4 regions of the Amphritea japonica ATCC BAA-1530 genome follow, and region 2 is predicted to be linked to each of the others. Evidence: predicted binding sites of a transcription regulator. Region 2 holds the regulator's gene; each other region holds the start of a gene.
What was found. Region 2 encodes sigma-54, which starts transcription at its own class of promoters, with help from an activator protein. Its sites were predicted from a motif close to TGGCACNNNNNTTGCTNT; they were not measured.
Positions count from the first base shown of each region.

Region 1: AMJAP_RS07190 (ammonium transporter) is a predicted target of sigma-54. The motif match lies at 2,230-2,247, and genes of this name have one in related genera.
Region 3: peaA (quinohemoprotein amine dehydrogenase subunit alpha) is a predicted target of sigma-54. The motif match lies at 1,255-1,272, and genes of this name have one in related genera.
Region 4: AMJAP_RS11645 (CmpA/NrtA family ABC transporter substrate-binding protein) is a predicted target of sigma-54. The motif match lies at 1,523-1,540, and genes of this name have one in related genera.

Region 1 is NZ_AP014545.1:1,578,670-1,581,836, reverse strand. Features, by position in the region: gene gltA (citrate synthase) at 1-103, shown strand, start outside; gene AMJAP_RS07190 (ammonium transporter) at 835-2,043, opposite strand; gene rlmKL (bifunctional 23S rRNA (guanine(2069)-N(7))-methyltransferase RlmK/23S rRNA (guanine(2445)-N(2))-methyltransferase RlmL) at 2,377-3,167, opposite strand, start outside.
Region 2 is NZ_AP014545.1:3,033,596-3,036,762, reverse strand. Features, by position in the region: gene rapZ (RNase adapter RapZ) at 1-311, opposite strand, end outside; gene ptsN (PTS IIA-like nitrogen regulatory protein PtsN) at 317-775, opposite strand; gene hpf (ribosome hibernation-promoting factor, HPF/YfiA family) at 786-1,076, opposite strand; gene AMJAP_RS14030 (RNA polymerase factor sigma-54) at 1,137-2,642, opposite strand; gene lptB (LPS export ABC transporter ATP-binding protein) at 2,664-3,167, opposite strand, start outside.
Region 3 is NZ_AP014545.1:2,732,312-2,735,478, reverse strand. Features, by position in the region: gene AMJAP_RS12670 (aldehyde dehydrogenase family protein) at 1-857, opposite strand, end outside; gene peaA (quinohemoprotein amine dehydrogenase subunit alpha) at 1,350-2,948, shown strand; gene peaB (quinohemoprotein amine dehydrogenase maturation protein) at 3,027-3,167, shown strand, end outside.
Region 4 is NZ_AP014545.1:2,501,083-2,504,249, forward strand. Features, by position in the region: gene AMJAP_RS11635 (ANTAR domain-containing response regulator) at 1-148, shown strand, start outside; gene AMJAP_RS11640 (CmpA/NrtA family ABC transporter substrate-binding protein) at 165-1,349, shown strand; gene AMJAP_RS11645 (CmpA/NrtA family ABC transporter substrate-binding protein) at 1,801-3,120, shown strand.

The DNA.
Region 1 (3,167 bases), 1.5 Mb from region 2:
CTGGATCTCGCATTGGAGTGAGTTCCACAGCAGCCCGAACAAAATTGGTCGTCCACGTCAGTTGTACACTGGACCTACCCAGCGTGATTACCCTACTAAGTAATTACAATTCAAAAAAAGGCCGCTTATAGCGGCCTTTTTTTTACCTGAACTAATTTACCAGCAAAGAACAAATCAGCCTCACCACCCCTCCCTATTAAACACCCCACCCCCCACTTTTACGCGCATATAAATTCAAGTATGAATACTTTTCATGTGTAAAATATCCCATTTTTCCCTGCTACAGCTAATCTAATAAACGGGTGGGGATTAAATCAAACATGACAAGAGGCGCACTAGCATGAAGCTTCCAGCCCCCCTGTACGAGAGTCTGCCCTACTTTTATATTGGCGTCTGCGCCATCTTACTTTTGCTTTCCAACAGCAGTAGCCCTGCCCTTATTACGGCCCTGGCCCTGTATATATTTGGCAGCGCTATCTGGATTAAACGCTCTAACTACCGGCGCATAGACAGACGTGAGCAACGCCTGCTCTTGTCACAAATATCCCGCGGCAGACTTGATGGCTACACCCCCCAATGGCTCTACGAAGAACAACCCTTTATCTACTTGGCAGGCGGCATTGCCTGTATCACACTACTGAACAGCCCTTTAGCCCTGATTAGCGGAATATTACTTTTACTCGCAAGCCTGGTAGTACTCAGAGCAAGAATTAAAAACAGGCATTCTTTTATACACAGGGTATCTAATATATAGCCCGCCTACACACCCTTGCTGATAATTTCCAGCTACAAAAAAGCCGGGCTTAGCCCGGCTTTTTTAATAAGAACAGATAATCAGTCTTCAGAGCTTGATTCAATCTTGTGAATCGACAAATCAGCACCATTAAACTCCTCTTCCTCATCCAGACGAAGACCCATGATCACTTTAATCGCACCATAGATGATTACCCCTCCGATCACGGCTACAGCAATACCCATCAGAGTACCAACAACCTGAGACATCAGGCTAACCCCGCCCAAGCCCCCCAGAGAGCCTGCACCAAAGATACCCGCAGCAATACCACCCCATGCCCCGCACAGACCATGTAATGGCCACACACCCAATACATCATCAATCTTCCAACGATTCTGGACCACTGTAAACATCCAGACAAACAACGCACCGGCAACACCACCAATCATCAGCGCACCAATTGGATGCACAATATCAGAGCCCGCGCAGATCGCTACCAGCCCCGCTAATGGGCCGTTATGAATAAAGCCTGGGTCATTCCTACCCATCAACAAAGAAACAATAATTCCACCAACCATCGCCATCAGGCTATTAACGGCCACCAGACCTGAAATCCCATCCAGAGTCTGTGCAGACATGACGTTAAAACCAAACCAACCGATGCAAAGAATCCATGCGCCTAACGCCAGAAATGGGATATTCGAAGGCGGAAAAGCCACCAGCCTGCCATTTCTGTAGCGCCCTTTTCGGATACCCAACATAATCACAGCAACCAGTCCTAACCAGCCACCGACTCCATGCACCACTACCGAGCCGGCAAAATCATGGAACTGCGCACCAAAAGATGCCTCCAGCCAATCCTGAACACCATAGTTACCATTCCAGATAATACCTTCAAAAAAGGGATACACGAACGCCACGATGAGCGCAGATGCCAATAAAAACGGCCAGAACTGAGCCCGCTCGGCAATACCACCCGATACAATTGCTGGAATGGCCGCTGCGAATGTCATCAGAAAGAAAAACTTAACCAGCTCATACCCATTACCCTGCGCCAGCGTTTCTGCATCCTGAAAGAAAGTTACATCGTAGGCAACCCAGTAACCGATAAAGAAGTAAGCCACCGCTGAGAAGCCGAAATCCGTCATAATCTTAACCAGAGCGTTAACCTGGTTTTTCTGACGTACCGTACCCACCTCAAGAAAGGCAAAACCGGCATGCATTGCGAATACCATAATGGCACCCATCAGAATAAACAGTGTATTTGAACTCTGAACCAGTGTCTCAACGGCGCTATTGACGCTTTCCACGGCGATCTCCTAATTATTCATGCACTCTTTTGATACCGATAAACATAATAAAAGGCTTAAAGGCACACTTATGGTGCAATTTTTATTCGTCATCACAATCAGATATATCTCAGCCTTGTCTTATCACCGGCTATTAAGCTGCGGAGAGAAGTAAGTCCTGATTGCTCTTTAAATGTGCATTATTGTTTAGCAGGTTTTATGCCAATAAGATCTCGCACCAAGCCCATGCACATTTACCGCACCAAAAAAAACCACCTTACGGTGGTTTTAGTCAAACTAAAGCAGTCAGGAAAAGTAACAGCCAAATATCCTAAAGAAGATTGACAGGCGTCATTATTCTTCCGCACTCTGCATTAACGCAGAAATTTCAAAGCACTGATGAATCCTGGCATGACGCTTAAAATCAAGATCGATTGTCTTACGGGTAATATCCACTACCTTAAAGACTTCGGACAACTGCGGATCAATTTTGAAGCGTCGGTAGTTATTAGAGAAAATCAATTTCCCCTCTGGACGTAACAGCCCCATTGCCAACTTAATTAAATCAACATGGTCCCGCTGAATATCCAGAACATCATGCATACGTTTAGAATTTGAAAAGGTCGGCGGATCCATAAAGATTAGATCGTAACTTTGTCCTTTTTGCCCTTTCAGCCATTTAATACAATCTTCCTGAATAAACTGATGCTGCGTCTCAGAGAAGCCATTCAGGGCAAAGTTTTTACGCGCCCAGTTCAGATAGGTCGCTGACATATCGACACTGGTCGTTGAACGGGCACCGCCTTTGGCGGCATGAAGCGATACTGTTGATGTATAACTGAACAGATTAAGAAAGTCTTTCCCCTTAGCCTGCTGCTGTACCTGCAAACGAACAGGCCGGTGATCGAGAAATAAGCCTGTATCGAGATAATCTTCCAAATTCACCAGAATCCGGCAACCGCCTTCATTCACATCGAAATAGTGCTCTGTCTGATCTCGTTTCTCATATTGATTGGTGCCTTGTTGCCGCTTACGCTGCTTCAATACAATTTTTTCTGCAGGAATACCCAACACAGAAGGCAGCACTGCAACGATCTCCTGCAAACGGGCAAACGCTTTTACCACATCGATACTCTTTGGTGCCT
Region 2 (3,167 bases):
GTAGCACTGTAGCGTTTCAACAGAGTGGTTTCTGAACTATCAAGATAGAGAACTTCGCACTCAAGCTGACCGGTTTCACGCAGCTGCGCGAAGATCTCCGGAAACAGTTTTAGATTGCTGTGCTGGTTGCGTGCATCAATACTGACAGCAAGCTGGCCCGGGTGATCAGGGTCGCTGAGGATCTGTTTAACAAGCCCTGGAAGCAGAGGGGCGGGCAAGTTATCGATACAATAGAAGCCAACATCTTCAAGGGCCTGCAAGGCGGTAGACTTTCCAGAGCCAGAACGCCCGCTGATGATGATTAGCTTCATTGGTGTCAGCCCTGTTTGAATTCCGTCACTGCGGTATAAAGACTTTCAGCTGAGTTAGCGCTGCGAAGTTGATTGCGGAACTCGGGCTGGCTGAAGAGCTCAGCCAGATTTCCCAGCGTTTGCAGATGCTGATCGCAAGCTTCTGAAGGAACCAGAAGGATGAATAACAGGTCGACAGGTTTGCTATCAATTGAGTCAAAATCGATAGGCTCTTTAAGCTGAATAAGCAGAGCGGTAGCGTGCTCGCATGCATCGAGTCGACTGTGGGGGATAGCGATGCCATCACCAATGCCGGTGCTACCTAGTCTTTCCCGGCAAATGAGACCGGCAAAAACTGTTTCAGCGTCAAGTTCAGGGTGTAGCTCAGCGATATGCTCGCTGGCAATTTCCAGTATACGTTTTTTACTACCCCCCTCCAGAGCACAAAGTACTCCGGAGGGCGCTAATAATTCTGAGATTAGCATGGCGTTATATTTACTTGTGAGTTCGTGTCTTTTCTTTATGTTTGATGATCTGACGGTCCAGTTTGTCAATCAAACCATCAATCGCAGCATACATATCTTCTTGCACATCGGAGGCAAATAGCTGGCCGCCGGCAACATGCACATCGCCTTCTGCTTTCTGACGAGTCTTCTCAACGCTTAAAGTTACCTGTGCATTAGTAATATTGTCGAAGTGGCGCTCGAGCTTTTCAAATTTACTCTGAACATATTCATTCAGGGAATCAGTCAGTTCAACGTGGTGGCCGGTGATATTGATCTGCATGGTAATCTCCTAGTGTTTTAATGCCGGGATAATGGCCCGGTTCCTATGGATATTAAGCTATTAAACCAGACGCTTGCGTTCATTAGAAGGCGGAATATTAAGCGACTCTCGGTATTTTGCAATGGTTCTGCGCGCAACATTGATACCTTGCTCTTCTAAGAGCAGCGCTATCTTGTTATCGCTTAAAGGTTTGGTTGGGTTTTCAGCAGCAACCAGTTTCTTAATGAGTGCGCGGATTGCCGTTGAAGAACAGGTGCCTCCATTGGCCGTTGTTACGTGACTTGAGAAAAAATACTTTAGCTCAAATATTCCGTTTGGCGTATGCATGAACTTCTGGGTGGTAACCCGCGAGATAGTTGATTCGTGCATTTCGACCGCTTCTGCAATGTCATGTAGAACCATTGGTCGCATCGCTTCGTCACCATGCTCCAGAAATGCTTCCTGCCGTTTTATGATTTCACGGGTGACTTTCATTAGCGTGTCGTTTCGGCTTAAGAGGCTTTTTATAAACCAGCGAGCCTCCTGGAGGTGGTTCTTTAAATAGGTGTTGTCGGGGCTGTTGTCCGCTCTGCGAATCAGACCCGCATAGCTATCATTGACCCGTAATTTTGGAGCAACTTCCGGGTTTAGTTGTACCTGCCAAACGTCGTTCTCTTTATAGACCAGTACATCCGGAATAACATATTCAGATTGGGAGCTGGTAATTGAGGAGCCCGGCTTAGGATTAAGTGTTTGAATCAGGCTGATTGCTTGTAACAACTGAGGTTCACGTATGCGTGCTTTTCGCATCAACTGCTTATAGTCGTGATTGCCCAGCAGGTGGATATACTGAGAGACAATTTTCAGAGCCTCTGCCCGGTACTCTGTTTCTCCCGGTAACTGTCGTAGCTGGATTGCCAGGCATTCACTCAGGTTACGTGCGGCTACGCCAGGTGGGTCAAACTGTTGTATGCGATGCAGTACCGCTTCAACTTCATCTAACTCGATGCTGTTGAGTAGCTCTTCGTTCTGGGCCTGAAAGTGTTCGAGAATTGAGTCCAGCTCAATTGTTAAATATCCATCGACATCAATACCGTCGATAATATTAGTGGCGATCAGCTGATCGACGTCACTCATCGGTGTGAGATTGAGCTGCCAGGAAAGGTGGTCCTGAAGGGTTTCATCCGCAGTATCGTTTGACTCCATCTCCATGTCAGAAAAGTCATGGGAAGATGATGATGAAGAAGATACGGTTTGGTAAGTATCTTCCCAGCTACTGTCAGTTGATAGTTCCTCAGGGATGTTCTCGCTCCAGTCACCATCTGCTACCTGGATCTCTTCTGACTCAGTTGTCGCACTTGTCGTGTTTTCGGTGATGGGTTGTTCACTTTGAGAAGACTCTTGAGTCGGAGCTATTTCAACGTTGAGTTCATCTTCATTTACCTCAAGCATTGGATTGGACTCAAGTGCTTCCTGGATCTCCTGTTGCAGGTCAAGCGTCGATAATTGCAACAAGCGAATCGCTTGCTGCAATTGAGGGGTCATGGTCAGGTGCTGACCAATTTTAAGCTGTAACGCCTGTTTCATAGAGTGTCGCTTATATGCCTGTTACAAACGGAACTGATCGCCTAAATAGGCTTCTCTGACTTGTTGGTTCGCAAGTATATCTTCTGGTGACCCTTCGGCAAGAATATAGCCTTCGCTGACAATGTAAGCCTGTTCGCAGATGTCCAGAGTCTCACGAACGTTGTGATCGGTTATCAGTACACCGATCCCTTTGTTTTGCAGATGCTTAACGGTTTGTTTTATATCACTTACCGAGATCGGATCTACGCCGGCAAAAGGCTCATCCAGCAAAATAAATGTCGGTTCAGTCGCCAGAGCCCTGGCTATTTCGACCCGACGCCTCTCGCCCCCGGATAAACTCATTCCCAGGCTGTTGCTCAGGTGAGTAATGTGAAACTCTTCCAAGAGCTCGTTTAGCTTCTGTTTTCTTTCACTACGGCTTAACTCTTTACGGGTTTCCAGGATTGCCATCAGGTTATCATGGACGCTTAGTTTACGAAAAATTGATGCTTCCTGGGGTAGGTAGCCTATGCCTTTTCGTGCTCT
Region 3 (3,167 bases), 300 kb from region 2:
TCTGCATCTTCGAGTACGATGGTGGGTGACTTGCCACCCAGCTCCAGGGTGACCCGGGTCATGGTATCCATCGCGGCTTTGCCGATCAGTTTGCCTACTTCCGTAGAGCCCGTAAAGGTCAGCTTATCGACATCCGGGTGGTGCGCCAGGGCTGAGCCTGCCTCGATGCCAGTACCGGTTACAACATTCAGAACGCCCGGTGGATAACCTGCTTCCAGTGCCAGTTTTCCCAGCATGAGTGCGGTAAGTGGTGTTTCATCAGCCGGTTTGAGTACCACGGTACAACCCGATGCCAGTGCCGGACCCAGCTTCCAGCAAGCCAGTAGCAGAGGGAAGTTCCAGGCGACTATAGCACCCACTACACCGACCGCTTCCCGGCGGGTATAGCCATGGAACTGAGCGTCCGGCATAAAGGGAACGGATACATCAACGCTCCTGCCTTCGATCTTAGTGGCAAAACCCGCCATATAGCGGAGAAAATCAATCGCCAGACGAATATCGACGTGCTCAGCGATAACAACGCTCTTACCGTTATCCAGTGATTCAATCTCTGCAAGAAGGCCTGCATTTTTTTCAATCAGATCGGCGAAGTTCCACAATAGTTTTTGGCGATCTACCGGTTTGATACGACTCCAGTCAGAGTCCTCAAACGTTTTACGAGCCATCGCGACTGCTTTATCAATATCCGCTTTATCGCCACTGGGAACAGTGGTGATTTGTTCGCCATTAGCTGGGTTGATAACAGTAAGGGTTCGGCCATCTTCCGCGTCCACCCATTGGTCTCCAATCAGACATTTATGCGGATGCTGAATAAAATCCAGTGCAGCAACTGATGGTGAAAATTGTGAATTACTCATATTAATAAACCTACTTATAGTTGTAATGATAGAGACTGAGATGCCTGGATACTGCTCAGGCAAACCGACACTTAGTAGTTATATATCGCAAGTGCTGTGCCAGAGTGTTGAAATCATTTTAAGCTGTTGATTTATAATGGTTATGTTGATTTTTGTGGGTAATAACAGGAGCCTTCGCAGTGTTTTACTATGAGACAGGGTGTTAAAAAATAAGTCAGTTGCAGGGGCTTATAACTAATGTAACAGGGAGTGGTTGGGCAGATTGCGTTTCACTTTTAGCGGACTGTTGCATTTCTGAACAGCGGTGTTGCGTAATAAAACAGTGCAACCTGTAAATTTTCTAAAGGATTACCCCTATTTTTTTATATCTTATTGAAAAATAAGAAATTATCTATCTTGGCATAAGCCGTGCAATATATTTCTACAGGTTAGAACTTTGGGCTGCGCTTAGCTGCTCAACGATATAAACAACAACTAAGGAGTCTGGCCTTGATGAAGAAATTTAAACTACCCCGGTTGACGGGTGGGCTTCTGCTGGCAGGGATGATCTTGCCAACAGGAGCCGTTCAGGCGAATGATGCTGAAACCATTATTCAGAGTAAGTGTGTGGCATGCCATACCGAGGAAAAAGCGGAACCACTGCAGATGAGCCGTATGAGTCATCAGCGGAAAACCCCGGAAGGCTGGTTGATGACCATCGCCAGAATGCAGGTGATGCACGGTCTTGAAGTCACGGATGATGAACGGCGTACGCTGGTGAAGTATTTTGCAGATAAGCAGGGTCTGGCGCCGGAGGAAACCGAAGGCTCTCGTTACGCGATGGAACGTCGCCTGAATACAATGGAAAGTTTTGAATCTGCCAATTTTGAAGAGATGTGTGCCCGTTGTCATTCCGGTGCGCGGGTGAAACTGCAGCGCCGTCCGGCATCAGAGTGGGAACATCTGGTTCATTTCCATTTGGGGCAGTGGCCAACGCTGGAGTATCAGGCGATGGCACGGGACCGTGACTGGATGGATCTGGCATTCAAAAAGATGGTGCCTGAGCTAGCCACAGACTTTTCGCTTAAATCGGCCAGTTGGGACAAGTGGCAAAGCGTTAAGAGCGTTCCTGTCAGCGGCAGTTGGAGCTTTAGTGCCCAAATGGCCGGGAAAGGTGATGTTCGAGGGGTAATGTCTATCTCCGGCGGTAAGGATGATCAGTACAGCGTTAGCATTGATGGCGAGTACGCGGATGGTTCTGCATTTAAAGGTAGTGGTACCGCTATCGTCTATACCGGTTATGAGTGGCGTGCCAATCTGACAGTTGATGGTGTAGCAATGCGTCAGGTATTTGCGCTGTCTGCTGATGGTTCTGAGCTCAATGGCCGCATGTTTGAAGCGGTGCACGATGAAGCGGGGATGGATTTCTCAGCACTTCGTAGCGGTAGCAAGGCTAAACTCCTTTCTGTCCAGCCTGGGTATATTCGCGCAGGTAGCACTGAAGTGCTGACGATTGTCGGTGCAGGTCTGGGTAAAAAGATCTCACTGGGCGATGGCATTAAAGTTGTTAGTGAAATGTACCGGGATGATAACAAAGTCGTAGTTCAAGCAACGGCGAACGCTGCAGCTAAGCCTGGCGCTCGTGATGTTAAAGCGGGCAAGGCCGAGGGTGCTTTGCTTAACGTTTATGACCGGATCGATAGCGTAAAAGTTGTACCTGACTTTGCGGTAGCACGCGTCGGAGGCAACGGAGGTTCCACACCAAAATATAACGCCCATTTCCAGGCGGAAGCATGGATGAATGGAGTGGATGGTAAACCTGGTACCGAAGATGATATGCGCATCGGTTTTGTGCCTGCTAAATGGCATGTAGAGCCATTTGATGCTCAGGCGGAAGCGGATCGAGATACTCATTTTGCCGGACGTATGGACGAAAAATCGGGTCTGTTTACCACCGGTGCTTCAGGACCGAATCCTGAGCGTCGTATGTCGACCAATAATGCCGGTAATCTGAAAGTGATTGCTGAGGTTATGGAAGGCGCTAATGCTCTGAGTGCTGAAGGTCAGATGATCGTGACAGTACAACGCTGGAATAATCCGCCGCTGCCATAAGTAGTTCCTGACTATCAAGAGGGATGCTGTGAATCTGTGCAGCATCACGAAAATAATAAAAGTGAGGAGGGTCGTTCTATGGGCGCCCAATTAAATCTGGTAGAGCAAAATCTACACCTGGTGGCTGTCAGCACCCGGCAGATGCTGTTTCATATTCCGTCCAGCAGTCTGTTTGAACTGGATGGTCTGACCGCACAGTTAATTGAACTGTTACGTCAG
Region 4 (3,167 bases), 530 kb from region 2:
TGATCAGGCTAAGCGACTCATTATGAAGCATCAGCAGTGCACCGAAGACAAAGCCTACAGCGCCATGCGCACCATGGCGATGGATCAGGGAAAACCGATGACACAGATCGCCAAAAATATAATTTCAGTACTTGAGATGCTGGATTGAGCAAAGAGCAACCACTATGACGATAATACACAGCCCACATCTGGACACACCGGAAAAGACTGCACTGACACTGGGCTTTCTACCGCTAATGGATTGCGCCCCCTTGGTGATCGCTAAAGAGAAAGGGTTTTTCAGTGAAGCAGGCCTGGATGTTCAGCTTAGCCGTGAAGGTTCCTGGGCATCAATCCGGGATAAGGTCTTATTAGGGCTTCTGGATGGCGCGCAAATGCTCGCCGGTATACCACTGGCATCGACACTGGGGCTCGGTTCTCCCCAGGTTAATATGATCACCGCTTTCAGTATCGGCCTGAACGGCAACGCAATCACGCTGTCAAATGAACTGCTGGCCGAAATCGATGAGTCAGGCCATCAGCCAAACGATACCTCTGCGGCTGGCTTTAAAAAGCTGATTAACCTGCGACGGGCAACCGGGCGTGAAAAAATCACGCTGGCGACGGTATATCCCTATTCTGCCCACAACTATCTGTTGCGCTTCTGGCTCAGCGATGCCGGTATCGACCCGGATAACGATGTCACCCTCACCGTAGTGCCTCCACCACAGATGGCTGTGACCATGAAGAAAGGTCATATCGACGGTTATTGTGTTGGCGAGCCCTGGAACTCTGTCGCCCAGGAGATGAATATTGGTAACCCGATTATCTCCGGTTATCAGATCTGGAATAATTGCCCGGATAAAGTCTTTGCCGTGACGGAGAACTGGCACAACGCCCACCCTGCGACCCATCAGGCGCTGATCTGCGCCTTGATTCAGGCCAGCCACTGGTTAGATATGCCCCAAAACAGTGACGAAGCGTTGCAAATTTTGCTGGGCAAAGCATATCTGGGCCCAGCGCTCTCTATGCTGCCGCAACCGCAGTTGACCCAGGGTAACCGAGTCTTTCATCGCTACGCCGCCAGTTATCCCTGGCGCTCCCATGCATTGTGGTTTCTGGAACAGATGCAGCAATGGGGACAGCTTCAGCAGGGTGTCGATCTGACCAAAACCGCCTGCAAGGTATACCGACCCGATATTTATCGGGATGTCGCCAAAAAAATGAAGATCCTTCATCCGACAATCGATTGTAAGCCGGAAGGTTACCACGACAGCGAATGGATTTTGCAGGGCAATGCCGGCGCCGTCACGATGGGAAGCGATCTGTTTTTTAACGGTACAACCTTCGACCCAAACAGCTGCCGCTAACAGTCGCTCTCTGACTCAGACAAAGTCACCATAACCCTGAGCACCTTTTAAGTGCCAGAGACAATTATGAGGCTCCACCCGGGTGCATTTTTAGAGAGTCAGGTTGGCGATAATTACTAAGAAAACCACCTGACTCGAAGTATCTATATGATTTATAAGGCAATTTAACAAAACGGCACAGACCCTGCTATTACAAAGATAATAAATCTAACAAGCAAACTTTCAGGAAACTGACAGTTAATTTTACTTAAGACAACGGCGTCTGCTCTTACCGATCTCACCATCGGCAGGAGCAGGCGCTTTTTTTTGACTAACTTTTTTGCTTAGCTTTTTAAAAACTTATATTCAGGAGCCACATCACATGTCGCAAAAATTGCTATCTAAGTTTATGGGCCGCCGCTCGCTATTGCAGGGTGCGGTAAAGACTTTCGGCGCCGTTGCAGTTGGCAGCATGCTGGCAATGAGCACTGCTCAGGCAGCCGTTGGCGAACCGGAAAAAGAAGACCTGAAGTTCGGCTTTATCAAACTGACAGATATGGCCCCTCTGGCTATCGCTTATGAAAAAGGCTATTTCGAAGATGAAGGCCTGTACGTACAACTGGAAGCACAGGCCAACTGGAAAGTGCTGCTAGACCGGGTAATAGATGGTGAACTTGATGGTGCGCACATGCTCGCAGGTCAGCCACTGGGGGCAACGATCGGCTATGGTACCCAGGCACACATTATTACCGCTTTCAGCATGGATTTGAATGGCAACGCTATCACCGTTTCCAACGATATCTGGGAGCAGATGAAACCCCACGTGCCGATGGGCGCTGACGGTAAACCCGTTCACCCGATCAAAGCAGATGCTCTCAAACCCGTTGTTGATTCTTTTCAGGCCCAAGGTAAGCCTTTCAATATGGGGATGGTGTTCCCGGTCTCTACCCACAACTACGAGCTGCGTTACTGGCTGGCAGCCGGTGGCATTCACCCGGGTTACTATGCGCCACATAAGGGCGACACTGCCGGTCAGATCGACGCCGATGCCCTGCTCTCCGTTACCCCACCACCACAGATGCCCTCCACTATGGAAGCCGGTACTATCTATGGTTATTGCGTCGGGGAGCCCTGGAATCAACAGGCGGTATTCAAAGGGATAGGCGTACCCGTGGTAACCGACTATGAGATCTGGAAAGACAACCCGGAGAAAGTATTCGGTGTATCCAAAGGCTGGGCGGATGAGAACCCGAATACCCACATCCGTGTCGTTAAAGCGATGATCCGTGCGGCAAAATGGCTGGACGATAATAACAATGGCAACCGCCCTGAAGCAGTAGAAATTCTGTCTCGTTCTGACTATGTCGGTGCTGACTACGATGTTATCGCGAACTCAATGACCGGAACATTCGAGTACGAGAAAGGCGATAAGCGCGCAGTGCCTGACTTCAACGTCTTCTTCCGTCACAACGCTACCTATCCTTACTACTCTGATGCTATCTGGTACCTGACTCAGATGCGTCGTTGGGGCCAGATCGCCGAACCTAAATCTGATGACTGGTTTATGGATACCGCTAAGAAAGTCTACCGCCCGGACATCTACGCAACAGCAGCTAAAGAGCTGATCGCAGAAGGCAAGCTTGAAGCCAGTGAGTTCCCTGACTTTGCGTCTGAGACCGGTTACAAAGCCCCACAGACTCACTTCATTGACAACATTACCTATGACGGTACTAAGCCAAATGAGTATCTGACGAAGTTTAAAATCGGCCTGAAACCAGACACTACGCTTTAACGTCTGTTTAACGCCGGGCTAACCAGGCTCTACTAAAGAGTTCAGCT